3 regions of the Kitasatospora sp. NPDC086009 genome follow, and region 1 is predicted to be linked to each of the others. Evidence: riboswitches for the same ligand, from Rfam matches in the RefSeq annotation. Region 1 holds a riboswitch; each other region holds the start of a gene.
What was found. Region 1 has a riboswitch for cyclic di-AMP ahead of ACIF6L_RS09285 (transglycosylase family protein). Riboswitches for the same ligand answer to the same signal wherever they lie in the genome.

Region 1 (9,746 bases):
GACGGTGCTGAACGACACCGACTTCTTCACCTGGTTCGGCAACTCGCTGATCGTCGCCGGCGTCACCACCGTGATCGGCGTGATGTTCGCCGCCACCACCGGCTACGCCGTCTCCCGGATGCGCTTCCCCGGGCACCGGCCGCTGATGTGGTCGCTGCTGGTGACGCAGATGTTCCCGATCGCGGTGCTGATCGTGCCGATGTACACGATCATGTCGACGCTCGGCCTGCTGGACACCCACCTCGGCCTGGTCCTGGTGTACTCCACCACCACCGTCCCGTACTGCGCCTGGCTGCTCAAGGGCTACTTCGACACCATCCCGGTGGAGATCGACGAGGCCGGCCGGGTCGACGGGCTGAGCCCGATCGGCACCTTCTGGCGGCTGATCCTGCCGCTCGCCCGCCCGGGCCTGGCGGTGGCCGCGTTCTACTCGTTCCTCACGTACTGGGCCGAGGTGCCCTTCGCGTCGACCTTCATGCTCAGCTCCGACAACTACACGCTCTCGGTGGGCCTGCAGACCTTCGTGAGCGAGCACGACTCGCAGTGGAACCTGATGGCCGCGACCGCGGTGATGATCGCGATCCCGTCCGCGCTCTTCTTCTACCTGGTGCAGCGTCACCTGGTGACCGGCCTGACCGCCGGCGCCTCGAAGTCCTGACCTGCCACCCGCTCACCACTAGTCCCCAAGGGATACCGTCCATGACCCAGAACCTGGCCGACACCTCCCGGCCCGCCGCCGACGCCACCGCCCACGAGGCAAGCACCGGCGCGTCCAGAGGCTGGTGGCGGGATGCGGTCATCTACCAGGTGTACCCGCGCAGTTTCGCCGACTCCAACGGCGACGGCATGGGCGACCTGCCCGGCATCCGCAGCCGTCTGCCCTACCTGCGCGACCTCGGCGTGGACGCCGTCTGGCTCTCGCCGTTCTACGCCTCCCCGCAGGCCGACGCCGGCTACGACGTGGCCGACTACCGCGCGGTGGACCCGATGTTCGGCACCCTGCTGGACGCCGACGCGCTGATCCGCGACGCGCACGGGCTGGGCCTGCGGATCATCGTGGACCTCGTCCCCAACCACTCCTCCGACCGGCACGAGTGGTTCCAGCGCGCCCTGCGCGAAGGCCCGTCCTCCCCGCTGCGCGAGCGCTACCACTTCCGCCCCGGCAAGGGCGAGAACGGCGAGCTGCCGCCCAACGACTGGGAGTCCATCTTCGGCGGCCCGGCCTGGACCCGCACCGAGAACCCCGACGGCACCCCCGGTGACTGGTACCTGCACCTGTTCGCGCCCGAGCAGCCCGACTTCAACTGGGAGAACGGGGCCGTCGCCGACGAGTTCCGCTCGATCCTGCGGTTCTGGCTGGACATGGGCGTCGACGGATTCCGGATCGACGTCGCCCACGGCCTGGTCAAGGCCCCCGGCCTGCCCGACATCGGCGGCGGCGACCAGCTGAGGCTGCTCGGCAACGACGTCATGCCGTTCTTCGACCAGGACGGCGTGCACGAGATCTACCGCAGCTGGCGGAAGATCCTCGACGAGTACCCGGGGCAGCGGATCGGCGTCGCCGAGGCGTGGACCCCGACCGTCGAGCGCACCGCCAACTACGTGCGCCCCGACGAGCTGCACCAGGCCTTCAACTTCCAGTACCTGGGCACCTCCTGGGACGCCGCCGAGCTGCGCTCGGTGATCGACCTGTCGCTCGACTCGATGCGCCCGGTCGACGCCCCCGCCACCTGGGTGCTCTCGAACCACGACGTCACCCGGCACAGCACCCGGTTCGCCAACCCGCCGGGCCTGGGCACCCAGATCCGCACCCCCGGCGACCGCGCGCTCGGCCTGCGCCGGGCCCGCGCCGCCACCCTGCTGATGCTCGCGCTGCCCGGCTCGGCGTACGTCTACCAGGGCGAGGAGCTCGGCCTGCCGGACGTCACCGACCTGCCCGACGAGGTCCGCCAGGACCCGTCCTTCTTCCGCAAGGCCGGCCAGGACGGCTACCGCGACGGCTGCCGGGTGCCGATCCCGTGGTCCGGCACCGAGGCCCCGTACGGCTTCGGCCCGACCCCCGGCGGCCCCAGCTGGCTGCCGCAGCCGGCCGAGTGGGCCGGGCTCAGCGTCGAGGCGCAGACCGGTGACCCGACGTCGACCCTGGAGCTCTACCGCAGCGCGCTGGCCATCCGCCGGGAGCAGTCCGGGCTGGGCGCCGGCACCGGGGTCGAGTGGCTGGCGAGCCCCGAGGGCACCCTGGTCTTCCGCCGCGGCTCCTTCGTCTGCACGGTGAACACCACCGCCGAGCCGGTGCGGATACCCGCGCCGGGCCGGCTGCTGCTGTCCTCCGCGGACGCCGCGCCGGAGGCCGCCGACGCCGGCGGCGAAGCGGTCCTCGGACCGGACAGCACCGACTGGTGGGCGGTCTGACGTGGTTGCAATAGGCTCTGGGACCGTGACTACGGCGCGACTATCAGACATCGCGGCGCAGGCGGGGGTCAGCGAAGCCACCGTCTCCCGCGTACTCAACGGCAAGGCGAACGTTTCCGCCGCCACCCGGCAGACCGTGCTGGCGGCGCTGGACGTGCTCGGCTACGAGCGGCCGACCAGGCTGCGCCAGCGCAGTGCGGGACTGATCGGGCTGATCACCCCGGAACTGAGCAACCCGATCTTCCCCGCGCTGGCCCAGGTGATCGAGCAGGTGCTGAGCCGGCACGGGTACACCCCGGTGCTCTGCACCCAGACGCCCGGCGGCTCCACCGAGGACGAACTGGTGGAGATGCTGGTCGACCGGGGCGTGGCGGGCATCGTGTTCGTCTCCGGCCTGCACGCGGACACCACCGCCGACCACGACCGGTACGCCCGGCTGACCGGCCGGCAGGTGCCGTTCGTCCTGATCAACGGCTTCAGCGAGAAGATCGACGCGCCGTTCATCTCGCCGGACGACCGGGCCGCGATGTGGATGGCCGTCCAGCACCTGGCCGAGCTCGGCCACGAGCGGATCGGCCTCGCGGTCGGGCAGAAGCGGTACGTCCCCGTGCTGCGGAAGATCGAGGGCTTCACGGCGGCCCTGCGGGAGGTCCTCGGCCGGACCGAGGAACAGGCCCGGGAGCTCGTCCACCACACGCTGTTCAGCGTGGAGGGCGGCCACGCGGCGGCCGGCGCACTGCTCGACAAGGGCTGTACGGCGATCGTCTGCGGCAGCGACATGATGGCGCTCGGGGCGATCCGCGCGGTGCGCCAGCGGGGGCTGTCCGTGCCGCAGGACGTCTCGGTGGTCGGGTTCGACGACTCGCCGCTGATAGCTTTCACCGAGCCGCCGCTGACCACCATCCGCCAGCCGGTCGAGGCGATGGCCACCGCCGCCGTCGACGCCCTGCTGGAGGAGGTCGGCGCGAACGCCGCCCAGCGCGGTGAGTTCATGTTCCAGCCGGAGCTGGTGATGCGCGGTTCCACGGGCGCCCGCGCCCGCTGAGACGACGACCGGGGCCCCGGAGGACGATCCAGTCCTCCGGGGCCCCGTCCTGTCCGCCCTCAGCCTTCCTGCGCGGTCGGGCGCTGCTGTCCGGTCCGCTGCCCGTCGGCGGCCTCGCCGGTCCGGCTCTCGGTGCGCCGCCCCCGGGCGAGGTAGTCGCGCAGGATCAGTTCCACGGCGTCCTGCGGGTTCCTGGTGCCGGAGAGCATCATCGCGTCGATCGCGAGATTGGCGTCGAGCGTGACGGTGACCTGGGCCATGTGACTCCTCCTCGGGTGCAGAGCAGCAGCATGCCCGCCGGGCCCGGCTTTGGCCATGCCCGGGCCCGGGCCCGGGCCATCCTGCGCGCGGGCGTGCCGGAGCCCCCGGGGAGGAGCGACCAGACTCTCCCCGGGGGCTGCGGCGGGTGGCGCGGACCGCGTGCGGACCGCAGGCGGGATCAGACCCGGCCGGCGAAGTCCGGGGCCCAGTTGGCGATGGTCTGGGTCCGCACGCCCACGCTCGGGTTGGCGGCCTCGACGTACTTGCCGTCGCCGATGTAGAGCGCGACGTGGTAGACGCCCGAGTCCTGGCCGTTGTTGGACCAGAACAGCAGGTCGCCGGCCTTGAGGGCGTCCAGCGAGACGTGGGTGCTGGCGGCGGCCTGGTCGGCGGCGACCCGCGGGACGGAGACGCCCGCGGCGCGCAGCGCGGCCTGGGTCAGGCCGGAGCAGTCCCAACCGCCGTTGCCGGTACCGCCGTAGACGTAGGCCTGGCCGACCTTCGACTGGGCGAAGGAGACCGCGGCGGCCATGCTGCCGGTGGCGGCCTGGGCCGGCGCCTCGGCCGACGCCTGGGCGGCGGGCTTGGCGGCCGGAGCCTGGGTCTGCGCGGCCGGCTTGGTGGCGGTCGCGGTGGAGCCGTCGGCCTTGCCGGTGGCGCCCGAGGAGCGGTTGAACCAGTCGAAGCCCTGGCCGGACTCGTCCGAGGCCCGGGTCTTCGCGCGGTCGCCCAGGCTCAGGTGCTGGCCCGGGTAGATGACGTGCGGGCCGTCGCCGAGGGTGCCGCGGTTGAGCTCGTAGAGCCGCTCCCAGCCGCCCTGGATGTTGTTCTTGTCGGCGATCGAGGAGAGCCAGTCGCCCGCGACCACGGTGTAGTCGGAGGAGGCCTGCGCGTCCTGACGGTACTGCTGCCAGTTCCGGCCCTGCGACGGCTGGGCGGAGTCGGCGGCGGCCGGGGTCTCGGCGGCCTTCGGGGCGGCCTTGGGCGCGGCCGGCTTGGCGGCGGGGGCGGGGGTCTGCACCGGGGCCGGGGTGGCCTTCGGGGCGGCCGGCTTGGCGGCGGTCGCGGTGTCGACGGCGGCCGGGGTGCCGCCCTTGGTCAGACCGGCCTGGACGGAGCAGACGGGCCAGGCGCCGGGGCCCTGGACGGCGAGCACCTTCTCGGCGACCGCGATCTGCTGGTCCTTGGTGGCGAGGTCGGCACGCGCGGCGTAGCTGGTGCCGCCGAACGCCGCCCAGGTGGAGTTGGTGAACTGGAGGCCGCCGTAGAAACCGTTGCCGGTGTTGATGCTCCAGTTGCCGGTACTCTCGCACTGGGCGACCTTGTCCCAGGTGGCGACGGAGGCGGCCGAGGCGGAGCCGGCGGTGAGGCAGGGGACGGTGAGGCCGATGCCGACGACGCCGAGGGTGGCGATCGCTCGGCGGGTGCGGCCGGACAGGCGGGTGCCGTTGGTGGGCAGCATGGTGACGCGGTCCTCTCCCACGCCTGCGAGGTGAGCTGTCGGATTCGGGCTGGAGTTGCCCGGCCGCGCTGTGGACGCGGCTTCACCCCTAGCCCCGAACCGGTACGAACCGGTCCCGGGCGACTTACCTGTGGTTCCCCCGCTCCTGCCGTGGTGCGTTCTGCGCTGCCAGCGCACCCGACGGCAGGACTCGGCGTTGCGGGTGGGCTGGGTCCGTGTGGCCACGAACGGGGAGCACGTTAAGCAGACTTAAGTTCAAACCGCAAACATGTGTGACGGTCATCACAGTTTATGAAGAGCGTGCTGAATGGCTGTCCACCATGATCAGAAATGACCGATTTCGCGCAACGCCCTTCGGAGCCACGGCAACTGCCTATGCTTCAGGGCGTCAGGACCGACGCGGCCGTCTGGGGGGAGGGCTTCGCAGCGATGGCCATGGACGAGGGTCCCGAGGCCGGCGCGCCGGCCGAGCGGCCGCGTGGAACGCACCGCCGGGCAAAACACCGCAGAGCGGACATCCCGCCCGCCGAGCCCCGAACTCCCCTGCCCCGGCGGACGATGCTGCGCTGGCTCGCCGTCGGCACGGTCTTCGCGGCGGTCGGCGGCGAGGAGGCACTGCGGCGCTCCCTGGACGGCCGCTCCGCGCCCGGCGCCGCCGCGGAGGACCCCGCCACGGCGCCGGGAGCGGCCGACCCGGCCGCGGAGCACCGGCACGGCGCCGCGTCGCCCTCCGGGACGCCCGGGGGCACCACCGACGGCGCCCCCGCCGAGGGGACGGCCGCGCCCGGGCAGCCCACCGCCGGAGCCGCCCCCGCACCCACCCCCGACCAGGGCGGCCGCCCCTGGTCGGACCCGGCCGGCTGGGGCGGCCGGGTACCCGGACCGCAGAGCGCCGTCCGGATCACCGACCGGGTGCTGCTCGACACCGACGCCGCGATCGGCTCGCTGCTGGTCGAGCCGGGCGGTGCGCTCACCTTCGCCGCCGACCGCAGCCTCACCCTCGCCGCCGCGGGCAACGTCGAGATCCGCGGCACCCTCGCGCTCGCCCCCGAGGGCGCCGCCGTGCACACCGTGCGCTTCCCCGCCGTCGACGAGCGGCGCTTCCGGGGGGACGGCATGAAGGTGGTCGACACCGACGTCGGCCTCTGGGTCACCGGCGCCGGGTACCTGCGGCTGGACGGCGCGGCCAAGACCGCCTGGGGGCGCGCCGACCGGGCGCTCGCGGCGGGCGACACCACCGTCAGCCTGGCCGCGCCGCCCACCGGTTGGCTGCCCGGCGACGAACTGGCCGTCACCCCGACCGGCCCGCCCGGCGAGGACGGCTTCTCCACCCGCTACGACCTCGCCGTCGTCCGGGCCGTCAGCGGATCCACCGTCACCCTGGAGGCGCCGCTGACGTACGCGCACCCCCGGGTCGGCGCCGGAGGGGGCGTCACGGTCGGCGCCGAGGTGCTCAACCTGACCCGCAGCGTGCGGATCGAGGGCACCGCCGAGGGCCGCGCCCACGTCCACCTCACCACCTCCCGCCGGGCCGACCTGCGGCATGCGGCGCTGCGCTGGGTCGGCCCGCGCACCGACACCGCGGAGTCCTGGAAGGGCCCGGACGGCAGCGCCCCGGTGACCGCCCCGGTGCTCGGCCGGTACGGGCTGCACTTCCACATGCTGGGCGACACCACCCGGGGCACCGTCGTCGAGGGCCTGGTGGTCCGCGACGCGGGGAGCCACGCCTTCGTCCCGCACGCCAGCCACGGCATCACCTTCCGCAGCTGCATCAGCCACGACACCTGGGAGGACGCCTACTGGTGGGACGGCCCGCCGGACACCCGCACCCCGCAGCAGCCCTCCGACGACATCGTCTACGAGTCCTGCGTCGCCTCCCGCACGCGGCTGGAGCCCAACCCGCGGGCCTACCGGCTGACCGGCTTCAACCTCGGCGCCGGCACCGGCGGCAAGGCGCTGGACTGCGTGGCCGTCGGCGTCCAGGGGGCCGACGGCGCCTCCGGCTTCGAGTGGCCGGAGAACAGCGAGGGGGTCTGGACGTTCCAGCGCTGCCTGGCCCACAACAACCTGCGGGACGGCATCTTCGTCTGGCTGAACGCCCAGCAGCACCACGTGGTCACCGAGTTCGCGGCCTACCACAACGGCGGGTGGGGCATCGAGCACGGCGCCTACCTCAACGACTTCGACTACACCGCGAGCGTGCTGTACGGCAACGGCGGCGGGGGAGTGGCGCTGCACTCGCTCGGCCGGGACAAGGGGACCCTCTTCGACGGCCTGCTGATCGACGCCGCCGGGCAGAGCGACTACGGCGTCTCCACCGCGCGCCACGAACTCGCCGGGGAGGCGGTCACCTTCAGCCGCAGCCGGTTCACCGGCCACCGCCGGGCCGGGATCGCCTTCCGGGCCACCCCGGACGGCAAGCCGGACGACATCCTCGTCCTGGACTGCGAGTTCGACGGCAACGAGCTCTGGATGGACCCGGAGTCGGCGCCGCCGAAGAACATCCTGCTGCGCCGGGCGGGGCAGACCGAGGTGCTCCAGGTGCGCAAGGCGGACGGTGACGGCGGGCGGTCGCCGTGGAACGCCACCGGCGTGCCGGTGGCCGCCTTCGCCGCGCAGTCCCGGCCGGTGCAGCTGCCGGCGCTGCGGCTCAAGGACGCGGCGGCGGCCACCGGCCGGGTGGGCGGGCGGACCTGAGGCGGACCTGAGGCCGGCCGGGGCCCGCCGGGGCCCGCACCGACGCGCCGCGGGCCGGTGCGGCGCGGGCCCGTACGGAGAGGGCCGGTGCGGCGGGGACACGTACGGCGGGGGGTACGGCGAGGGCCCGGAGCGGGTGCGCTCCGGGCCCTTCGGCGTTCGTGGTCCGCTACTCGGCGGCGGGCTCCCCGGCCTCCTGGGCAGCGGCCTCCTCGGCGGCGGCCTGCGCGGCGAACGCCTCGGGGGCGACGGCCGGCAGCACGGCGAGGTAGGTGGCGGCGATCAGCTGGCCCACCGTGGGGTAGGCGCCGAGCGGCGCGGCGCTCGGGCAGCCGGTCTCCTCGGCGGCCGTGGCGAGCAGCTCGGAGTCGGCCTCCGGGCCGATCACCAGCGGGGCCAGCGCGGGGCGCTGGGAGCCGGTCTCCTTGAGGTGCGCGACGGCGGCGGCCACCGAGCCGGGCACGTCGAGCGCGGCGGGCACGACCGGCACCGCGAGGCGGGCGGCCAGCAGCACACCGGTGATCCCGGCCGCCGCGGCGGCCTCCTCGCCACCGACGGTGGTGAGGACGACGCCGTCCGCGGCCGTCGCGATGGCGAACAGCCGGGCGCGGTCGGCGCGGGCCAGCCCCGCCTCGGAGAGCCGGACGTGGACGGCCTCGGCGAGCAGCGGGTGCGGGCCGAGGACATCGGTGACGTGGGCGCCGTACTCGGCGGCCAGCGCGTGCAGTTCGGTCAGGAAACCGTGCGGGCCGGGGACCAGCGGCACCACGACCGGGGCGGGCAGGCCCGACTCGGCGGCGTGCGCCAGCAGTTCGGCGACGGAGTACTCGTCACGGCCGGGCTCGCTCCCGCCCGCGCCGCTGTCGAGGTAACCGGCCGCGGTCTGCACGCCGTTCTGCTCGCTGCGTACGATCGACAGCAGTTCCTCGACCACGGAACGGGACTCCGGCCCGGCGGTCGCGGGCACCGCGAGCACCAGGGCCGGGGATCCGGCCGGGATCTCGGGGCGCTCGGGGCGTCGGTGGCGCCCCCGCGCACGGGAGCCTGGGGTGCGGACGGGCAGTGGCGCGCCCGGGATGGCTGCGGTGCTCATGGCGGAGATCGTAGGACATCCCCCGGCCAACGCTGCAGTCGGCTGCCGTACCGGGAGGGGCGGGGTGCCCGAAATTAGGACATACCGTGATCAATCCCTATGTGGCTACCACTTCTGCCTGAGACGTGACAGGAGGTGCCGCGCGTTGCGGCGGTGGCGCGTGAGATGTCTCACAGCATACGGACGGTCTGACGGAGGGTCACGGCGGCGCGACTCCGGGCGCCCGAAGATCAACATTCAGCGGGTGGCTGCCTACGGGCGGTTATCGGAGTCTTCCCGATTGCCCCGGATATGTCCGCTTACGTTCCCTCAGGTGTCGAGGCGGTGAAGAGTTCCGATTTGTCGACGAAAGGCCCGTGCACCTGCAACGTCCCGTGCTGATGCACGTGCACTGGAGCTATCATCACGTCAAGTGAGGCGTTGTGCCGGGCCGGTACGGGGCCGGCCCAGTCGTTCGGCTGCGAGCCGGGGCGCCGAGCTGGACGACTACTCCGGAGCTCTTCGGGAGATTTCTATGCACGACAGGTACGACACGTACAACGGGATGGCGGCTGCGGACCTCAAGGACGTGGTCTGGCAGAAGAGCCTCCACAGCAACTCCCAGGGCAACTGCGTCGAGTTCGCCGCGCTCCCGGGGGGCGACGTGGCGATGCGCAACTCGCGCTTTCCCGATGGTCCGGCACTGATCTACACCCGGGCCGAGATCGCGGCGCTGCTGCTGGGCGCCAAGGACGGGGAGTTCGACCACCTGGCGGTCTGACCGTTTCGTCTTCTTC
Region 2 (9,746 bases), on a different contig from region 1:
TCGACTCGCCGCTCACCCTCGCCGTGACCCGCGAGCAGGACGGCCTGGCCGTCGTCCTGGACCTCACCGACATCGCCCCGGTCGCCGTCCGCGACCGCGTCCGCGGCCGTCTCACCCTGGCCGGCCGGCTGCACCTCGCCCACCTCGCCGACGACGGCCTCAGCGTCCACCTGCGGCTGGACGTCGCGCACGCCGTCCTCTCCACCCCGTACGGCACCACCGCCCTCACCGGCGCCGACCTCGCCCTGGCCGCGCCCGACCCGCTGGCGCGCTTCGAGGCGGCGATGCTCACCCACCTCGCCGACGACCACCCGGACGCCCTCGCCCTGCTCACCCGGCTGCTGGACCGCGATTTGCTCGTCGGACACCCCAACGTCCGCCCGCTGGCCCTCGACCGGCACGGCCTGGTGCTCCGTCTGGACCACCCCTACGGCCACCGCGACGTCCGCCTGGTCTTCCCCGCGCCGGCCCGCGACGCGGACGAGTTCGGCCACCGCGTGCACCAGCTGCTGACCGCCGCCAACAGCGACCTGCCCGCCCACCGGTCCTGACCCCCCGCCGGGGCGGCCCATTCCTTTCACCGCGACCGCCGACCGAGAATTGACGGCCCGTCCGACCGCGGACGGCCCGTCGTCATCGCCCGGAAGGCCCCCAGGAAGGCCTTCCGGAAAGGCCTTCCGCACGACGGAACCGACCACTCGGAAAAGCCGGACGGAAACCCTGATCGCGGGGGGGCATCTGCCTGTCAGAAGGGCACGAAAAAGGCCGGCCCGGCTCGCGAAGGAAATTCGCGAGCCGGGCCGGCCAGGGCGTGTCCCGCGCCCATGATCCGCTGACGGTGCGGCGATCACCCGGTCGAGCGGTCACCCGACATGACCATCCCGGGAGGTCGTACGCCCCGCACCCAGCGGAAGTCCGACCTCAGGTCAGAGGGAGACGCCGTGCGCCCGCAGGTAGGCGATCGGGTCGATGTCCGAGCCGTACTCCGAGCCGGTGCGGATCTCGAAGTGCAGGTGCGGGCCGGTCACGTTGCCGGTGGCACCCGAGAGGCCGATCTGCTGGCCGGCGGTGACGGTCTGACCGATCTTCACACCGATCGAGGACAGGTGCGCGTACTCGGCGTAGTGGCCGTCGGCGAGCTTGATCTCGACCTCGTTGCCGTAGGCGCCGCCGTTGCCGGCCTTCACCACGGTGCCGGCGCCGACGGCGCGCAGCGGGGTGCCGGTGGAGGCGACGAAGTCGGCACCGGTGTGGTGACCGGAGGCCCACATCGAGCCGGCCACGCCGTAGGCGGTGCCGAGCTTCGGGTTGGCGAGGGGGGCGACGAAGCCCGAGGTGCTGGCCGCGGCGGCCGGCGCCGCGGGAGCGGCCGGAGCGGCCGGCTTGGCGGCGGGGGCGGCCGGCTTGGCGGCCGGGGCCTCGGCGGGCTTGGCGGCCTGGACCGGCTTCGGGGCGGCGTGCTGGGCGGCCGGCTTCTGCGCGTCCTGCGAGACCTGCGGCTTGGCGGCCGGGGCGGCGGGCTTGGCGGCCTCGGCGGCGGCCGGAGCGGCGGCGGCCTTGGCACCCAGCGCGAGCTGCTGACCCGGGAAGATGAGGTTCGGGTTGGCACCGACGACCGAGCGGTTGTGGTCGTAGAGGGCCTTCCAGCCACCCTCGACCTGCTTGGCGTCGGCGATCTTCGACAGGGTGTCCCCGCCGACGACCTTGTAGCTCTCCTCGGCCGGCGCGGCGGCCGGCTTGGCGGCCTCGGCGGCCGGCTGCGCGGCAGCGGCCGGCGCGGCATCGACGCTGGTGGCGCCGGTCCAGGTGGAGGTCTGCGCGGGCTTGGCGGCCGGGGCGGTGTGGGCCTGGGCGCTGATGGTGGTCACCAGCGGGAGGGCGAAAGCGGCGCCGGTCACGGCGGTGGCGATGCCGATGCGGGCGGCGCGGGGCAGGGTGATACGACGAGCCTGTGCGGGCATGGCGAACTGTCCTCTCCGACGCCTGCGAGGTGAGCTGTCGGGTTCGGGCTGGAGTTGCCCGGCCGCATAGCGCGGCTTCACCCCAAGCCGGACCGTGAATTCCGGTCCGGCGACTTACCTTTGGGTCCCCCGCTCCTGCCGTACAGAGTTCGGTTCGTACCACCGGGCAGCGGCAGGACTAGGCGTTCCACCCGGTGGCCACCCGGTCCAATGCCGGGCGGTCGCTGAACTAAAACTCATCCGCCCGGGCGAAGCAATGTCGATCTCTTGAATCGACAACCACTACCGGGAAGGCCGTGACACTCCGAATGATCGGCTGCACAGTATGTGCACAATCGATTCACCGCGTGCCACTGATCCACGACGCTCCGCCGATTTCGGTGTCCGTACGCATGCGATCACCTACGGAAAGCCATCCGCCGACACACCCCCGGTGACCCTTGTCACGTCGCCTCCCGGAGCGCAGGATCAGGCGGTGGCCACCTCCGAGGCCGGCACCCTGCGCCTGGGCACCGCGCAGGGCCGCTGGGTACTACTGGCGACGGTGCTCGGCTCCAGCATGGCGATGCTCGACGGCACCGTCGTCAACGTCGCACTGCCCCGGATCGGCACCGATCTCGGCGCTCCGCTCGCCGCCCTGCAATGGACGCTCAACGCCTATCTGCTCACCCTGGCCGGCCTGATCCTGCTCGGCGGCGCGCTCGGTGACCGCTACGGCCGGCGCCGCGTCTTCCTGATCGGCGTGCTCTGGTTCGCCGCCGCCTCGGCGGCCTGCGCCGCGGCCCCCACCATCGAGGTGCTGGTCGCCGCCCGCGCGGTGCAGGGCGTCGGCGGGGCGCTGCTCACCCCCGGCTCGCTGGCGATGCTCCAGGCGGTGTTCCACCCTGACGACCGCTCGGCGGCGGTCGGCCTCTGGTCCGGCCTCGGCGGGGTGTCCGCCGCGATCGGCCCGTTCCTCGGCGGCTGGCTGGTGGACGGCCCCGGCTGGCGGTGGATCTTCCTGTTGAACGTCCCGCTCGCCGCCCTGGTGGTCGCGGTGGCCTCCCGGCACGTCCCGGAGAGCCGGGACGAGAGCGCGACCGGCCGGTTCGACGTCCTCGGCGCGGCGCTGGCCGCGCTCGCGCTGGGCTCGGTCACCTACGCGCTGACCGCGGCGGGCGACGGGCTCTCGGCCGTGGTGTGGGTGTCCGGCGCGGCCGGCCTGCTGCTGGGCACGGCCTTCGTGGTGGTCGAACGCCGCGTCCCGGAGCCGATGCTGCCGCTCGGCCTCTTCTCCTCCCGCCTGTTCACCGCGGTGAACCTGGTCACCCTCTGCGTCTACGCGGCGTTCAGCGGCGTCTTCTTCCTCCTGGTCGTCCAGCTGCAGATCGTCTCCGGCTTCTCCCCGCTGGTCTCCGGGCTCGCCCTGCTGCCGATCACCGTGCTGATGCTCGCGCTGTCCGCCCGGGCCGGCCGGCTCGGCAAGCGGATCGGCCCGCGCCTCCCGCTCACCGTGGGGCCGCTGCTCTGCGCGACGGGGGTCCTGCTGATGCTGCGGATCGGCTCCGACGCCTCGTACTGGACGGACGTGCTGCCGGCCGCCACCGTGATGGGCTGCGGGATGGTCCTGCTGGTCGCGCCGCTGACCGCGACGGTGCTCGCGGCGGTGGAGGTCCGGCATGCCGGGATCGCCAGCGGCGTCAACAACGCCGCCGCCCGCGCGGCCGGGCTGCTCGCGGTGGCCGCCCTGCCGGCGCTGGCCGGGCTCAGCGGCGAGGCCTACCGGGTGCCGGCCGCGGTGGACTCCGCCTTCCGGACCGCGATGCTGATCTGCGCCGGGCTGCTGGTCACCGGCGCGGTGACGGCGTTCACCACCGTCCGGGGCAATGTGCTGGCCCCCGAGGACCACCCGGTCGCCGAGCCGGACTGCACCTACGCCTGCGGCACCGCCCCTCCGCTGGATCCGGGCCATGCCGCCGCCGGACACGGCGAAGGCCCCGCCACCGGATCGGCGGCGGGGCCCACGAAGGCCTGAAGCAACGTCAGAGGATGTCGCCCGGGGCGTACTTGGCGGCCTCGGGGTAGGCGGTCGCGACGGCCTCGACCTGGCGGACCACCTCGGCGACCTGGGCACCGGCCGCGCCGGTGAAGGAGAGCCGGTCGGCCAGCAGCGCGTCCAGCCCAGCCCGGTCCAGCGGGATCCGCGCGTCCGCCGCCAGCCGGTCCAGCAGCTCGTTCTCCCGCGCGCCGGCCCGCATCGCCAGCGCCGAGGCGACGGCGTGCTCCTTGATGACCTCGTGCCCGGTCTCCCGGCCGACGCCCGCCCGCACCGCGCCCATCAGCACCTTGGTGGTGGCCAGGAACGGCAGGTAGCGGTCCAGCTCGGCCTCGATCACGGCGGGGAAGGCGCCGAACTCGTCGAGGACGGTCAGGAAGGTCTCCAGCAGGCCGTCGAAGGCGAAGAAGGCGTCCGGCAGCGCGACCCGGCGGACCACCGAGCAGGAGACGTCGCCCTCGTTCCACTGGTCGCCGCCCAACTCGGCGGTCATCGAGGCGTACCCGCGCAGGATGACGGCCAGGCCGTTGACGCGCTCGCAGGAGCGGGTGTTCATCTTGTGCGGCATCGCGGAGGAGCCGACCTGGCCCTCCTTGAACCCCTCGGTGACCAGCTCGTGGCCGGCCATCAGGCGGATCGTCTTGGCCAGGCTGGACGGCCCGGCCGAGAGCTGGACGAGGGCGGTGAGCACCTCGAAGTCCAGCGAGCGCGGGTAGACCTGGCCGACGCTGGTCAGCACGTGGTCGAAGCCGAGGTGACCGGCCACCCGGCGCTCCAGCTCGGCGAGCTTGTCGGTGTCGCCGCCGAGCAGGTCCAGCATGTCCTGGGCGGTGCCGACCGGGCCCTTGATCCCGCGCAGCGGGTAGCGGGCGATCAGCTCCTCCAGCCGGCGGAAGGCGACCAGCACCTCGTCGGCGACGGTCGCGAAGCGCTTGCCCAGGGTGGTGGCCTGCGCGGCGACGTTGTGCGACCGGCCGGCCATGACCAGCTCGGAGTGCTGGGCGGCGAGCCGGCCCAGGCGGACCAGCACGGCGACCGTGCGGTCGCGGACGTGCTCCAGCGACTGGCGGATCTGCAGCTGCTCGACGTTCTCGGTCAGGTCCCGGGAGGTCATGCCCTTGTGGATCTGCTCGTGGCCGGCGAGGTCGCTGAACTCCTCGATCCGCGCCTTCACGTCGTGCCGGGTGACCCGCTCGCGGGCGGCGATCGAACCGAGGTCGACCTGGTCGATCACCCGCTCGTAGTCGGCGACGGCGCCCGCGGGCACCTCCACGCCGAGGTCCTGCTGGGCCTTCAGGACGGCGAGCCACAGGTGGCGCTCAAGGACCACCTTGTGCTCGGGGGACCACAGCTGGGCCAGGGTCGCCGAGGCGTACCGGGAGGCCAGGACATTGGGGATCTGGGGCTTCGCGCTCACGCTTCGCAAGCCTAACAGCCGAGGTCAGCGCGAGCGGCGGCGGACCGGGCGCTGCCGCCTCCCCCGCCCGCCCCGGCCGATCGCCGTGCCGCTGTGCCGCTGTGTGCCGCTGTGTGCCGCCGAACCGCTACACCGTGCCGGGCGAGCGCCCGGCGAGGACCGGCAGCACCTGCGCGCAGATCGAGTGCAGCGAGATCCGCTGCTCGTCCGTCATCGCCTCGAAGGCCTGGTGGGTACGGCTCATCTCGCCGCGGATCAGCCCGAGGATCTCGCGGCCCTGCTCGGTGATCACCACGATCTTGACCCGCCGGTCACCGGCCGCCGCCTCGCGGTGGGCCAGGCCGAGCGACTCCAGCCGGTCGACGATCCCCGTCACGTTGGAGGCGTCGCAGCCCAGCCGGCCGGCCAGCGCGCGCATCGGCACCGGCTCCTGCACCGCACCGAGCGCCTTCGCCTGGGAGGAGGAGAGACCGTGCCGGGCCGCGGCTCCCGCGAAGTCCTGGAAGTAGGCGGCGCCGACGGCGGCCAACGCCTCCATCAACTCGGCGTTGGTCGGTACGGTCGTCGTCGCTGTCGAACCCATGGGGCCAGCGTACGACCGAGTGCTTCACCAACTCAAGCTTTGACCGGGGCAAAAGTCCGCAGGTCAACCGCTCGGCCCCGGAAGGGCCCCCGGACGGCCCCCGGACGGCCCCCGGGCACCCGACCGGTCGCCCTCAGAGCACCAGCTGGTCGAAGAGCCGCCGCAGCTCGGTCTCCGGGTCACCGGTCAGCCCGGTGTGCACCGGTCCCGGCTGGACGACGGCGCTGCGCGGCGCCGTCAGCCAGCGGAACCGCTGCCCCGGACTGTCGCCCGCCGCCGGACCGGCCGCGGGCCCGCCCGCGCAGACCGCCTCGATCCCATGCAACGCCCGCCGCACCCCGGCGACGTCCGCCACCGGGTCGAGCGCCAGCAGCCGGGCCTGGTCCAGATGGGTACGGGCGCCCAGGTGCGCGCTCTGCCGGCAGTACAGCAGCACCCCGACGTTGACGCACTCGCCGCGCTCGACCCGGGGCACCGCCCGGATCACCGCGTACTCGTAGTCGTGCAGCTCGACGGCCGGCGGGGCCGGCGTCACGGACTCGCTCATGCGGAGACTTCCGGCAGCCAGTCACGCGGACCGGCCAGTCGCCCGGTCAGCTGGGAGCGGTACGCGGCGCGCACCGCCTCGGGCGAGTCGAAGCCCGGCTCGTCCGCCAGCCAGACGTCCGGGATCTGCGCCACCGCCGCCTCCACCGCCGCCTCGGCGAGCGGCGCGAGCGCCTTGTCCGCGGCCACCAGATCGGGCTCCGCGCGCAACAGCGCGTGGTCGGAGGCGTCGTACGGGCGGCGGATCCAGCCGGCCGCGCCCGCCCAGTGGTGATGGAAGATCAGGCTGGCGCCGTGGTCGATCAGCCGCAGCCCGCCGGTGGCCACCAGCAGGTTGGGGTTGCGCCACGAGCGGTCGACGTTGCCGATCAGGGCGTCGAACCAGAGCACCTGCCCGGCCAGCCCGGCGTCCACCTCGAAGCAGAGCGGGTCGAAGTTGAGCGCCCCGCTGACGAAGGCCATCCCGAGGTTGCGGCCGCCACTGGCCCGCATCTGGTCCTGGATCTGCGGGTCCGGCTCGCTGCGGGCCAGCACCGGGTCGAGGTCCACGGTGACCAACTCCGGTACCGGCAGCCCGAGCCGGCGGCCCAGCTCACCGGCCAGCACCTCCGCCACCAGCGCTTTGCGGCCCTGCGCGGCGCCGACCCATTTCAGGGCGTACAGCCGCCGGTCGTCGGCCTCGACCAGGCCCGGCATCGAGCCGCCTTCTCGCAGTGGCGTCACATAACGGACCGCCGTCACCTCGGGGAGCACGCCGGACAGCCTATCGGGCATATGCGCGGACCGGGCGCCGCGTGCCGTCCCCGCCCGGCGCGGGCCTGCGCCATCCGCGCCGTCCGGTGGCAGCGCCCGCTCCGCCGTGCGAGTGTGGCTCAGAGTAGTGGGGACCTTGCACGGTACGAACTGCACTGTAAGGGATGAACGATGGAACGAGCTCGGATCCTGATCGTGGGCGGTGGCTTCGCCGGACTGGAGTGCGCTCGCCGGCTCGAACGCAAGCTCACGCCCTCGGAGGCGGAGATCTCGCTGGTCACGCCGTTCAGCTATCAGCTCTATCTGCCGCTGCTCCCGCACGTGGCGGCCGGGGTGCTGACCCCGCAGTCGGTCGCGGTCTCGCTCCGCCGGACGCTGCGCCGCACCCACATCGTCCCCGGCGGCGCGATCGGCGTCGACCCGCGCTCCAAGGTCTGCGTGGTCCGCAAGATCACCGACGAGGTGGTCGCGCAGAAGTACGACTACCTGGTGCTCGCGCCCGGCAGCGTGACCCGCACCTTCGACATCCCGGGCCTGACCGACTACGCGCGCGGCATGAAGACGCTCGCCGAGGCGACCTACGTCCGCGACCACGTCATCGCCCAACTCGACCTCGCCTCCGCCACCCTGGACCAGCGGGAGCGCGAGTCCCGGCTCCAGTTCGTGGTGGTCGGCGGCGGCTACGCGGGCACCGAGACCGCCGCCTGCCTCCAGCGGCTGACCACCGCGGCCGCCCGGCGCTACCCCCGGCTGGACGCCCGGCAGATCAAGTGGCACCTGATCGACATCGCCCCGAAGCTGATGCCGGAGCTCGGCGACGCCCTCGGCGTCGCCGCCCTGGAGGTGCTGCGCGAGCGCGGCATCGAGGTCTCGCTGGGCGTCTCGGTGGCCGAAGTCGGCGCCGAGTCGGTCAAGTTCACCGACGGCCGGGTGCTCCCCTGCCGGACGCTGATCTGGACGGCCGGCGTCGCGGCCAGCCCCCTGATCGGCACCCTGGACGCCGAGACGGTCCGCGGCCGGATCGCGGTCACCGCGGAGATGCGGGTGCCGCAGTTCGAGGGCGTCTTCGCACTCGGCGACGCCGCCGCCGTCCCGGACCTCGCGAAGGGCGACGGCGCGGTCTGCCCGCCCACCGCCCAGCACTCCGCCCGCCAGGGCCGGGCGGTGGCCAACAACGTGATCGCCGCGCTGCGCAACCAGCCGCTGGAGCCCTACTACCACAAGGACCTGGGCCTGGTGGTGGACCTCGGCGGCAAGGACGCGGTCTCCAAGCCGGTCGGCGTCGAACTGCGCGGCGTCCCCGCCCAGGTGGTCGCCCGCGGCTACCACCTGATGGCGATGCGCACCAACGCGGCGAAGTTCCGGGTCGGCGCAAACTGGCTGCTCAACGCCACCGCCGGCGACGACTTCGTCCGGACCGGCTTCCTGGCCCGCCAGCCCGCCCGGCTGCGGGACTTCGAGTACACCGACGCCTATCTGACGAAGGACCAGGTGCGCGCGCACGCCGAGGCGCTGCTCGCCAAGGGCTGACCCGCCGCGGTCGGTCCCCGTTCCCGCCCACTCGGGCCCGGGGACGGGGACCGGCCGCGCCGCGCGCTACCGCGCGGTGAGGTACATCCCGCTCGCGTCCTTGCCGGCCGTGTTGCGGCAGCCGTAGTTGCCGGTCGGCCGCGCGTACAGCAGGGTCAGGCACTGCCCGAGGGCCTGCTGGCCGTAGTAGTTCGGGTGCATCGACTCCTGGATCGTGCCCTGCGAGGCGCTGAGCCCGCCGTCGACGAACCGCGCCCACTCACTCGTGGTGGCGGACGGCGCGCTGCTCGAACTCGCCTGCTTGGTGGCCTTGGAGCAGACCTCGCGCCCCTGCAGCATGTCCGCCAGGTCCAGGAACTGCGCCCCCTTCGCGGCGGCGACCCCGGCCAGCGCCCGTGAGATCTGCGGCACCAACGAGTCCCGGGCCCAGTCCGCGTCGCCGTTCCAGAACGGACAGCCGCCGGTGTCGGACCGGCTCCAGCCGCTCTCCGGGTAGCGCATCTCGGCGCCGCGCGGGATCGGCGAGGGGTAGGACTGCAGCACGACCCGGTAGTCCCCGGTCGCGTAGCCCGCACCGGCCATCACGGTCCGGATCTCGTCCAGCGCCTTGCCGACCCCCGCCATCGCGCCGGGCATCCGGGAGTCGATCTCGCCCTGCTGGTCGTCGTGGCAGTAGGAGTACCAGACGAGGTAGTCCGTGACGCAGCTCTGGATCACGTCGGCGAAGCCGAGGTCGTTCCCGCCGATCGAGAGCGTGATCAGCTTGACGTTGTACTGCCGCGCCACGGAGGCGAGCTGGTCGGCCTGCGGCGCCTCGCCCTTGAACGACTGGCCGCCGTTCGCGGCCCGGAAGACGTTGGCGGCGACGGCCCCCGAGCAGGCCAGGTTCAGCTGGGTCTGGGTCACGGTCGGGGCGCTGCG
Region 3 (9,746 bases), on a different contig from region 1:
CTCGGAGTGGCCAACCGGGCGGCCGCCGCCGTCCTCGCCCACGAGGCCGGCCTGACCACCGGCGGAACGTGCGCGGGCGGTCCGCGCGCCTGACGGCCGCGCCGCCGCCAGCGGGCCCAGCACCCGTATCCCGACCGGCGATGCCACCGCCGCCGTGGCGAGCGGCAGGAGCGCGACGACCACCGCCGCCGTGATCGCCCCGCCGAGAACGGCCCCGGCGACCACGTCGTGCGGATAGTGCACCCCGGCGGCCACCCGCAGCGCGGCCGTCGCGACCCCGACCGGGACGACCAGCAGGGCCCAGCGCGGCCGCAGCAGGACCAGACCGGTCGCCAGGGCGGCGGCCAGGGTCGCGTGGTTGCTGGGGAAGGACCAGTCGCCCGGCGACGGGCAGTGCGCGACGACGGGGTGTGCCGACAGCGCGTCGGGCAGGGCGTCGGGCAGGGCGCGGCAGGGCCGCTCCTCGTCGACCACGACCTTCAGCACCTCGCTCGCCCCGTAGGCGAGGACGGTACCGAGGCCGGTGAGCGCGACCCCCGCGACCGCGTCGGCGGCGCGTCGGCCCCGGGCCGTCCACCAGCAGAGCACCAGCAGCAGCCCGAGCACCAGCAACCCCGCCTCGCTGGCGGGCTCCAGCAGCGAGGCGAGCCGGTGCGGCGCGTCGACGACGACATCGGCCACCCGCCGGTAGCCGTCGGCGGACGCGCCGCCGGTCACCCGTACCGGCCCGCCGTGCCCGGCCCGCCCACCGCCTGTCGGTGCCAGCCACCCGACCACGGCGGTGCCCGCACCCAGCACCGCCACCGCGACCGCCACCCGGGTGCCGGTCGCCCTGCTCGCCCCGGCCCTTCCGGCCCCGACCGCGTCCGCCTCGACCGTCCTCGTCCTGACCGCTCTCTTCCTGGCCCTGTTCGTCATGGTCAGGACGGTAGGGGTGGCCGGGGGACCGAGGCCCGGGTCGAAAGGCAGGGGGAGACCTGGACGATCGTCGGGGTTGACGCCGCACGCGGGGTGAGCCGTTCGGGGCACGGTCCGCGCCGAGGGGGCCGGGCCGCCCTACCCTCGGGACACCGTCCGGCCGCTCGCGGGAAGGCGCCTCCGAACGCCTGCCGCCCCACCCCGGAGACCAGCCATGCACCGTCGGACCGCCGTCGTCGTCGGCGCCCTGCTCGCCGTCCCGACGCTGGCCGCCTGCGGGGCCGACGGGCTGACGCCGGGCACGGCGGCCGTGCTGGACGGCCGGCGGATCCCGGTGGCGGCCGTCGAGGCCCGGGTCGCGGAGCTGCGTGAGGTGGCCGGCGGCGCCTCCGCGGACGCCCGCCGGCCGCCGGACGGACTGGTACGACGGGCCGTCGCGGACCTGGTGCTCGACGCGGTCGTCGCCCGCGCATCGGCCGACCGCGGGCTCGCGGTGGACGGTGCGGAGGTGGCGGCGGCCCGGACGGCGGCGCAGGACCGGTACGGCGGTGCCGGCCCGCTCGCCCGCGTCCTGGCCGCCCGGGGTGTCGCCGGTCCCGGGGTCGACGACTACTTCCGTCGCGAGCTGAGCATCCGCCGCCTCGCCGCCGCCACGGGCCAGGACGCCGCCACCCCGGCGGGCGACCACACCGTCCGCCTCGCCCTGGCCGAAGCCGCCCTCCACCTGCGCGTCAACCCCCGCTACGGCACCTGGAACGCCGACCGGGTCGCCCTCCTCCCCGACACCCCGCCCTGGCTGGCCGGCTGACCCTCCGGCCCGACGAGCACAGGAAGTCGGACCGGCCGACTTCCCACTCCGCGCGCCGCGACCGGTACGCGCCCCTGCGGCGGAACGGGGCGGGCGGGGGCCCATGCCGGCTGGCCCTCAGGTTCGACGGGCACGGGAAGTCGGACCGGCCGACTTCTCACTCCGTGCCGCGCGACCGGCCCGCGCCGCTGCGGCCGAACGGGAGGAGCGGGGACCCATGGGCCTGCCGCCGTCCTTCGACCGAGGGGGCGGAGCCGGACCGGCACCGGGGCCTGCCGCTGCCCCTCTGTGTCGGGGGGGGGGGGGGATCGCGGCGGTGGGGCGCGGCCGACACCCGGGCCAGCCTCGCCCTCGGGGGCGGGCGGAGTGCGGCGGTGGGGCCGGTCCGGTGCTGTGGTCCCGCCGCACGGGGGGCTTGTCGCCCGTCGGGCCGGGCGGAGTGCGCTGCCGGACCCTGACCGGCACCCGCCCCCGGGCCGGGCGATACCCGGTACGCGGCCTGACCGGCACCCGGCCCCGCCGTCCCCCTGGCCGGGTGAAACGTGGAGGCGGGGGCTCACCGGGGCCGGGTAGGTTCGGGGTGTGACGAATCTTCCGGGCGCGAAGCTGATCCTGCTCACCACCACCCACCGGGTGGCTCCCGGCCTGCTGGCCTGGCCCGCCTGGGAGGCGCTGCGGTCGGCCGGGCGGGTGCTCGCCGGGGACGCCGCGCACCCGCAGCTGCCGGCGGTGCGGCAGGCGGGGGTCGAGGTGGAGGTGGTGGCGCCCGGTTCGGCGCCCGCGCTCGCCCGGCTGCTGACCGGACAGCCGGCCGCCTCGGGGCCGACGGTCTGGCTGGGCAGCCCGGACGGCGACCCCGGGCTCACCGACGCGCTGGCGCGCCTCGCGGTCGAGCACGCGGGCGAGGTGCCCGAGATCGAGGTGCTGCCCGGTTCGTACGACCTGCCGGGCGCGCGGCTGCTGGACCTGGTCTCGGTGATGGACCGCCTTCGCTCGCCCGGCGGCTGCCCCTGGGACGCCGAGCAGACCCACGCCAGCCTGGTGAAGTACCTGGTGGAGGAGTCCTTCGAGCTGGTCGAGGCGATCGAGGAGGGGGACCGCGACACGCTCCGGGAGGAGCTGGGCGACGTCCTGCTCCAGGTCTTCTTCCACTCCCGGATCGCCGAGGAGCACCCCACCGACGCGTTCTCCATCGACGACGTGGCGGGTGACATCGTCGAGAAGCTGATGTACCGCCACCCGCACGTGTTCGGGGACGTCGAGGCCGAGGGCGCCGCCGAGGTGGAGGCGAACTGGGAGGCGCTGAAGGCCGCCGAGAAGTCGGAGCGCGAGTCGGTGCTGGACGGCGTGCCGGCCGGTCTTCCCGCGCTGGCGTACGCGGCGAAGCTGGTGTCCCGGGTGCGCCGGGCGGGCTTCACCGGTGTGCCGGACGCGGCCTACGAGCTGCCCGCGGAGCTCACGGCGGAGTCGGCGGGCCGGCTGCTGCTCGCGGTGGCGCAGCGGGCGTTCGACGCGGGGGTGGACGTGGACGCCGCGCTCCGGGCGGCCGCGCGCGGCTACCGGGACGCCGTGCGCGCCGCCGAGGGGCTCAAGCCCGAGTAGCCCCGAGCGGCCCCCGGAGCACGCCCGAGACCCGCGCCCGGGCACGCCCGCACCGCGACCGCCGCCCGGGCACGCCCGGGCCGAGGCCCGCGCCCGGGCACGCCCGCACCGCGACCGCCGCCCGGGCACGCCCGGGCCGAGACCCGCGCCCGGGCACGCCCGCACCGCGACCGCCGCCCGGGCACGCCGCCCGCACCGCGAACCGCCGCGCCCCCCGTCAGACCGCCGCCACGTCCTCCACCGCCCGGCGCTGCACCGGGACCACCTCGTCGACGACCTCGGCGATCGCCTCGCCGACCAGGGCGAGCAGTTCGGCCAGTCGCTCCAGGTCGAGGTGGTCCGGCAGCTCGGCGAGGGAGAGGACGCGCTCGCCGCCCGGCCCGGCGACGCAGAACAGGTCGATCGGGCCGAGGTGCTTCTCGGTGGTGTCGACCAGGGCGGCGATGTCGCTCGGGCGGCGGATGTCGCCGCAGACGCCGACGACCGGGCAGCCCGGCCGGTCGAGTTCGGTGGCGAGGTCCTCGGCGATGCCGACCTGCTGGTCGGCGATGAGGACGCCGGAGGCGCCCGCGGCGGTGAACCGGCGGGCGAGGCCGGCTCCCGACCCGCCGGCGAGTACGGCGATGACCACGACTGCCCCGGTGACCCGCATGGTGCGCTCCTCCCTGTGGGCGGCTCCGCACCGGCGCCCACGCATTTTGCTTGCGGAGGATCGTAGGCAGGTCCTGACCCTCCGCAACAGGGATTACCCCTCAGGTGACCAGGCTCACGCCTGCCACGCCGGGGTTCCCCACCGGATACGGTCGACACATGCCAGTTCAGCCCGATTCAGCCCGCCCGCCGCTCTTCACCTGGGAGTTCGCCGCCGACCCGTACCCGGCGTACGCGTGGCTGCGGGAGCACGAACCGGTGCACCGCACCACCCTGCCGAGCGGGGTCGAGGCCTGGCTGGTGACCAGGTACGCGGACGCCCGGCAGGCGCTCGCCGACAGCCGGCTCTCGAAGAACCTGGCCCACCACAGCGGGCACGCCCACCGCAGCGGCCGGGTCGGCATCCCCGGCGAGCGCCAGGCCAATCTGATGACCCACCTGCTGAACATCGACCCGCCGGACCACACCCGGCTGCGCCGGCTGGTCTCGAAGGCGTTCACGCCGCGCCGGGTGGCGGAGTTCGAGCCCCGGGTGCAGCAGCTCACCGACCGGCTGATCGACGGCTTCGCGGAGCGCGGCTCGGCGGACCTGATCCACGAGTTCGCCTTCCCGCTGCCGATCTACGCGATCTGCGACCTGCTCGGCGTGCCGGCCGAGGACCAGGACGACTTCCGGGACTGGGCGGGCATGATGATCCGCCATGGCAGCGGGCAGCGCGGCGGGGTGGGACGCGCCGTCAAGCGGATGCGCGCCTACCTGGCGGAGCTGATCCACCGCAAGCGGGCCGATCCCGGCGACGACCTCATCTCGGGGCTGATCCGGGCCAGCGACCACGGTGAGCACCTGACCGAGAACGAGGCCGCGGCGATGGCCTTCATCCTCCTCTTCGCCGGGTTCGAGACGACCGTGAACCTGATCGGCAACGGCACCTACGCCCTGCTGCGCAACCCCGGGCAGCGGGCGCTGCTCCAGGACTCGATCGCCCGCGGCGAGACCGCGCTGCTGGAGACCGGTATCGAGGAACTCCTGCGCTACGACGGGCCGGTGGAGCTCGCCACCTGGCGGTTCGCGACCAGCCCGCTGACCATCGGCGGCGTGGACATCCCGGTCGGCGATCCGGTGCTGGTGGTGCTCGCGGCGGCGGACCGGGACCCGGCGCGGTTCGCCGACGAGAACACCCTCGACCTGGCCCGGACGGACAACCCGCACCTCGGCTTCGGGCACGGCATCCACTACTGCATCGGTGCGCCGCTGGCCCGGTTGGAGGGGCGCGCGGCGCTCACCACCCTGCTCACCCGGTTGCCCGATCTGCGACTCGCCGCCAGCCCGGAGGAGCTCCGCTGGCGCGGTGGCCTGATCATGCGTGGACTGCGCGATCTCCCGGTGGAATTCACCCCCGAGAAGCCCTCCGCTGCACCGGTGGACGGGCTCTGAGCAAATCCGTCCGGCGCCCACGGTGGTGTCTCGATCTCGTCGCGCCGAGACCTCGACACGCTGACGGGATGTCGCCGACACGCCCTGGCAGCGGGTATGAATCAGCATCAAACCGGACATAGCTCTGTCGTTGGTAGGCGATCGGCCACGCGCCGTAATTTATGTGTGATACCTGCGATATGAGCTTGTTATTGATGTGAGGATCTGTCTACCCTCCCTGGAGTTCGCAGCTGCGGACCTCGTGCGCGGAACGCCGAATCCTGCCCGCCGCGTTACGGGAAACCGACCAGAACCCTTGGGCAGGGGCGGGGGAACCAGGTTTGTTGCCGTCCCCCACGGCTTGGGGTGAAGCCGCCCACGCGGGCAGAAGGCGTCCGCGTCGTGCGGCCGGGCCACCTCCCGGTCCGAACCCGACAGCTCACCTCGCAGGCGTGCGGAGAGGACTTCCCCATGCTCTTCGTCGGAACCGGCCGTCACCGTCGTCGCACCCAGACCGAGAAGGCCATCGCCGTTGCCGGCGTGGCCGGCGTCGGACTCGCCCTGCCGCTCCTCACCGCCACCGGCGCCTCGGCCGCCCCGGCCTCGACCTGGGACGCGGTCGCCCAGTGCGAGAGCGGCGGCAACTGGGGCATCAACACCGGCAACGGCTTCTACGGCGGCCTCCAGTTCACCTCCAGCACCTGGAAGGCGTTCGGCGGCACCTCGTACGCGCCGCAGGCCCACCAGGCCAGCCGGGCGCAGCAGATCTCGGTCGCCGAGAAGGTCCTCGCCTCGCAGGGGCCGGGCGCCTGGCCGGTCTGCTCCCAGAAGGCGGGCCTGGCCAAGGGCGGGGCGGCGGCCTCGGTCGACACCTCCTCGGACGCCGAGCCGACGGCCGCCGCCAAGCCGGCCCAGTCGAAGCCCGCGCAGAAGCCGGCGCAGAAGCCCGCCCAGAAGCCGGCCCAGCAGCAGGCCCCGAAGCCCGCCGCCCAGCAGCCCGCCCAGCAGGACGGCCGGGCTCCGGGCTTCGCCGGCCAGCCGGGCTGGGACGCCGACGCGAAGGTCTTCTGGTACCAGAGCGACGGCGCCTGGTACTGGACCAGCCACCAGAGCGTCTACCAGCAGTACGCCGGTCAGCAGGCCACCCAGCAGACGAGCGGGTACGCGGGCCAGGACAGCCGCCCCGCCGCCGCCCACGGCGCCCCGGCCGCGGCCGCTCCCGCCGCCCAGCAGCGCACCGGGCACGGCTACACCGTCCAGTCCGGTGACACCCTGTCGACGATCGCCGCCGCCCAGGGCGTCGAGGGCGGCTGGCAGACGCTGTACGACGGCAACCGCGGCACCGTCGGCACCGACCCCAACCTGATCCTCCCGGGCCAGCAGCTCGACCTCGGCTGACCGCCCGTGTGGTGACTCCCCTTGCGGTGACGCCACGAAGGGGGCCGGTTCGGCCCCCTTCGTCCGCATCCGGCCGCATTTCGTGGGACAACCAGGTGAACTACCGGTGGGTAGCCCGGCCACACGCTGAGACGGGACCGAGGCCGACGTGGTCCCGGGAGCCCGTGCGGTTAGGCTCTGGTCGTAACGACTCCGCAACCATCCGGCCGACAGCACCCATCGTCAGCCGAACCTGCTTCCGCTAGGAGATGCCTCGTGCCGTCCATCGATGTCGTCGTAGCCCGTGAGATTCTCGACTCGCGTGGCAACCCCACGGTCGAGGTCGAGGTCGGCCTCGACGACGGCAGCACCGGCCGTGCCGCTGTCCCGTCGGGTGCCTCCACCGGTGCCTTCGAGGCGCTGGAGCTTCGCGACGGTGACAAGAACCGCTACTTCGGCAAGGGCGTGGAGAAGGCCGTCCTGGCCGTCATCGAGCAGATCGGCCCCGAGCTGGTCGGCTACGACGCCACCGAGCAGCGCCTGATCGACCAGGCCATGCTCGACCTGGACGCCACGCCGGACAAGTCCTCGCTCGGCGCCAACGCGATCCTGGGCGTCTCGCTCGCCGTGGCGCACGCCGCCTCCGAGGCCAGCGACCTGCCGCTGTTCCGCTACCTGGGCGGCCCGAACGCCCACGTCCTGCCCGTCCCGATGATGAACATCCTCAACGGTGGCTCGCACGCGGACTCCAACGTCGACATCCAGGAGTTCATGATCGCTCCGATCGGCGCGGAGTCCTTCTCCGAGGCCGTCCGCTGGGGCGTCGAGGTCTACCACACCCTCAAGGGCGTGCTGAAGGAGCGCGGCCTGTCCACCGGCCTCGGCGACGAGGGCGGCTTCGCGCCGAACCTGGACAGCAACCGCGAGGCCCTGGACCTCATCACCGAGGCCATCCAGAAGGCCGGTTACGTGCCCGGCCGGGACATCGCGCTCGCCCTGGACGTCGCCGCCTCCGAGTTCTACCAGGACGGTGCCTACCAGTTCGAGGGCAAGGCGCTCTCCGCCGCCGAGCTCATCGAGTACTACGCCGAGCTCGTCGCCGCGTACCCGCTGGTCTCCATCGAGGACCCGCTGGACGAGTCGGACTGGGACGGCTGGAAGGCCATGACCGTCAAGCTGGGTGACAAGGTCCAGCTGGTCGGCGACGACCTGTTCGTCACCAACCCGGCCCGCCTGGCCAAGGGCATCGAGACCGGCACCGCCAACGCGCTGCTGGTCAAGGTGAACCAGATCGGCTCGCTGACCGAGACCCTGGACGCCGTCGAGCTGGCCCAGCGCAACGGCTACCGCTGCATGATGTCGCACCGCTCCGGTGAGACCGAGGACGTCACCATCGCCGACCTCGCCGTCGCCACCAACTGCGGCCAGATCAAGACCGGCGCCCCGGCCCGCTCCGAGCGCGTCGCCAAGTACAACCAGCTGCTGCGCATCGAGGAGATCCTCGACGACGCGGCCGAGTACGCCGGCCGCGGCGCGTTCCCGCGCTTCCGCTCCGCCGAGTAGTGACCGCGCGGCCGAGCAGTCGTCGGCCCGGGCCCGTCACGAGGGCCGAGCGCGCCCAGTAGCGCAAGCCTGACCGGTGCCCCGCCGTTCACCCCGTAGGGTGGACGGCGGGGCACCGTCGCGATCAGGAGGGGACACGGGAGATGGCAGGCTGGAGGATCCCGGGCTTTGCCGCCCGGCCTCGCTTCACGAGCCGGGCGACCGTCCTCGTCCTGGTGCTCTGCTCCCTGGTCGCGATCCTGGCCTACCCGACCAGGCAGTTCATCTCCCAGCGTTCCGAGATCTCCGCCCAGCGGGCGAGGGCCGAGCACGCCCGGCAACAGGTCGAGCAGCTGCGCCGGGAGAAGACCCGCTGGCAGGACCCGGAGTACGTCAAGGCGCAGGCCCGCAGCCGGCTGCACTACGCGATGCCGGGGGAGACCCCGTACATCGCGGTGGATCCGGCGGGCCGGGGCGCCACCCAGTCCTCCGCCGTCCCGCCCGCCCCCTCCGACGGCGCGGCCAAGGCCGCCAAGCCCTGGTACGCGAGCGTCTGGGACTCGGTGGACGCCGCCGACACCGCCGCTCTCGCCCCACCCTCTTCACCCGCCCCTGCCCCTGCTGGAGCCAGCTCCCCCCATGACCACTGAGAACCACCCCTCTGTCTCCGACACCGACGTCGCGGCCATCGCCGCACAGCTCGGCCGGGTCCCGCGCGGCCTGCGCTCGGTGGCGCACCGCTGCCCCTGCGGCAACCCGGACGTCGTGGAGACGGCCCCCCGGCTCGCGGACGGCACGCCGTTCCCGACGCTCTACTACTTGACCTGCCCCAAGGCCGCCTCGCTGATCGGCACGCTGGAGGCGGACGGCGTGATGAAGGAGCAGACCGCCCGGCTCGCCGAGGACCCAGAGCTGGCCGCCGCCTACCAGAAGGCGCACGAGGACTACATCGCGCGCCGCGACGCCATCGAGGTGCTGGAGGGCTTCCCCAGCGCCGGCGGCATGCCGGACCGGGTGAAGTGCCTGCACGTGCTGGTCGGCCACTCGCTGGCGGCCGGCGAGGGCGTCAACCCGCTCGGCGACGAGGCGATCGGCATGCTGGAGGACTGGTGGGCCAAGGGCCCCTGCGTCTCCCCCGACGAGGTCGAGGCCGCCGGCGAGCGGGTCGCGAGGAACCGCGCCAAGCAGCAGGACCACGAGGCCGTGATCGCCGCCAAGCAGCAGAAGGCCGCCGAACGCGCCGCCAAGCGGGCCGCGCAGGAGAATGCCGAGGAGCCCGACGCATGAGTGTCACCCGGGTCGCCGCGATCGACTGCGGTACCAACTCGATCCGCCTGCTGGTCGCCGACCTCGATCCGGAGACCGGGGCGATCACCGACCTCGACCGCCGGATGGTGATCAACCGGCTGGGTCAGGGCGTGGACCGGACCGGCCG

Region 2: linked by a shared signal. The riboswitch ahead of ACIF6L_RS29065 (peptidoglycan DD-metalloendopeptidase family protein) and the one ahead of ACIF6L_RS09285 (transglycosylase family protein) in region 1 are both predicted to bind cyclic di-AMP.
Region 3: linked by a shared signal. The riboswitch ahead of ACIF6L_RS25075 (transglycosylase family protein) and the one ahead of ACIF6L_RS09285 (transglycosylase family protein) in region 1 are both predicted to bind cyclic di-AMP.

Annotation. Positions count from the first base shown of each region.
Region 1 covers NZ_JBITSA010000003.1:13,470-23,215, reverse strand. The annotation lists gene ACIF6L_RS09305 (carbohydrate ABC transporter permease) at 1-658, shown strand, start outside; gene ACIF6L_RS09300 (alpha-amylase family glycosyl hydrolase) at 700-2,412, shown strand; gene ACIF6L_RS09295 (LacI family DNA-binding transcriptional regulator) at 2,438-3,457, shown strand; gene ACIF6L_RS09290 (hypothetical protein) at 3,517-3,717, opposite strand; gene ACIF6L_RS09285 (transglycosylase family protein) at 3,897-5,201, opposite strand; cyclic di-AMP (ydaO/yuaA leader) riboswitch at 5,188-5,346, opposite strand; gene ACIF6L_RS09280 (hypothetical protein) at 5,739-7,877, shown strand; gene ACIF6L_RS09275 (hypothetical protein) at 8,047-8,970, opposite strand; gene ACIF6L_RS09270 (DUF397 domain-containing protein) at 9,485-9,730, shown strand.
Region 2 covers NZ_JBITSA010000015.1:30,144-39,889, reverse strand. The annotation lists gene ACIF6L_RS29070 (DUF2470 domain-containing protein) at 1-551, shown strand, start outside; gene ACIF6L_RS29065 (peptidoglycan DD-metalloendopeptidase family protein) at 927-1,961, opposite strand; cyclic di-AMP (ydaO/yuaA leader) riboswitch at 1,966-2,126, opposite strand; gene ACIF6L_RS29060 (MFS transporter) at 2,437-3,975, shown strand; gene purB (adenylosuccinate lyase) at 3,983-5,413, opposite strand; gene ACIF6L_RS29050 (MarR family winged helix-turn-helix transcriptional regulator) at 5,541-5,996, opposite strand; gene ACIF6L_RS29045 (DUF3037 domain-containing protein) at 6,130-6,543, opposite strand; gene ACIF6L_RS29040 (HipA family kinase) at 6,540-7,295, opposite strand; gene ACIF6L_RS29035 (NAD(P)/FAD-dependent oxidoreductase) at 7,467-8,825, shown strand; gene ACIF6L_RS29030 (GDSL-type esterase/lipase family protein) at 8,892-9,746, opposite strand, start outside.
Region 3 covers NZ_JBITSA010000012.1:5,364-15,109, reverse strand. The annotation lists gene ACIF6L_RS25110 (response regulator) at 1-93, shown strand, start outside; partial or broken gene ACIF6L_RS25105 (phosphatase PAP2 family protein) at 187-588, opposite strand; gene ACIF6L_RS25100 (hypothetical protein) at 524-691, shown strand; gene ACIF6L_RS25095 (hypothetical protein) at 1,133-1,726, shown strand; gene ACIF6L_RS25090 (MazG family protein) at 2,309-3,328, shown strand; gene ACIF6L_RS25085 (SDR family NAD(P)-dependent oxidoreductase) at 3,546-3,980, opposite strand; gene ACIF6L_RS25080 (cytochrome P450) at 4,139-5,413, shown strand; cyclic di-AMP (ydaO/yuaA leader) riboswitch at 5,687-5,859, shown strand; gene ACIF6L_RS25075 (transglycosylase family protein) at 5,864-6,790, shown strand; gene eno (phosphopyruvate hydratase) at 7,046-8,332, shown strand; gene ACIF6L_RS25065 (septum formation initiator family protein) at 8,476-8,961, shown strand; gene ACIF6L_RS25060 (DUF501 domain-containing protein) at 8,933-9,598, shown strand; gene ACIF6L_RS25055 (Ppx/GppA phosphatase family protein) at 9,595-9,746, shown strand, end outside.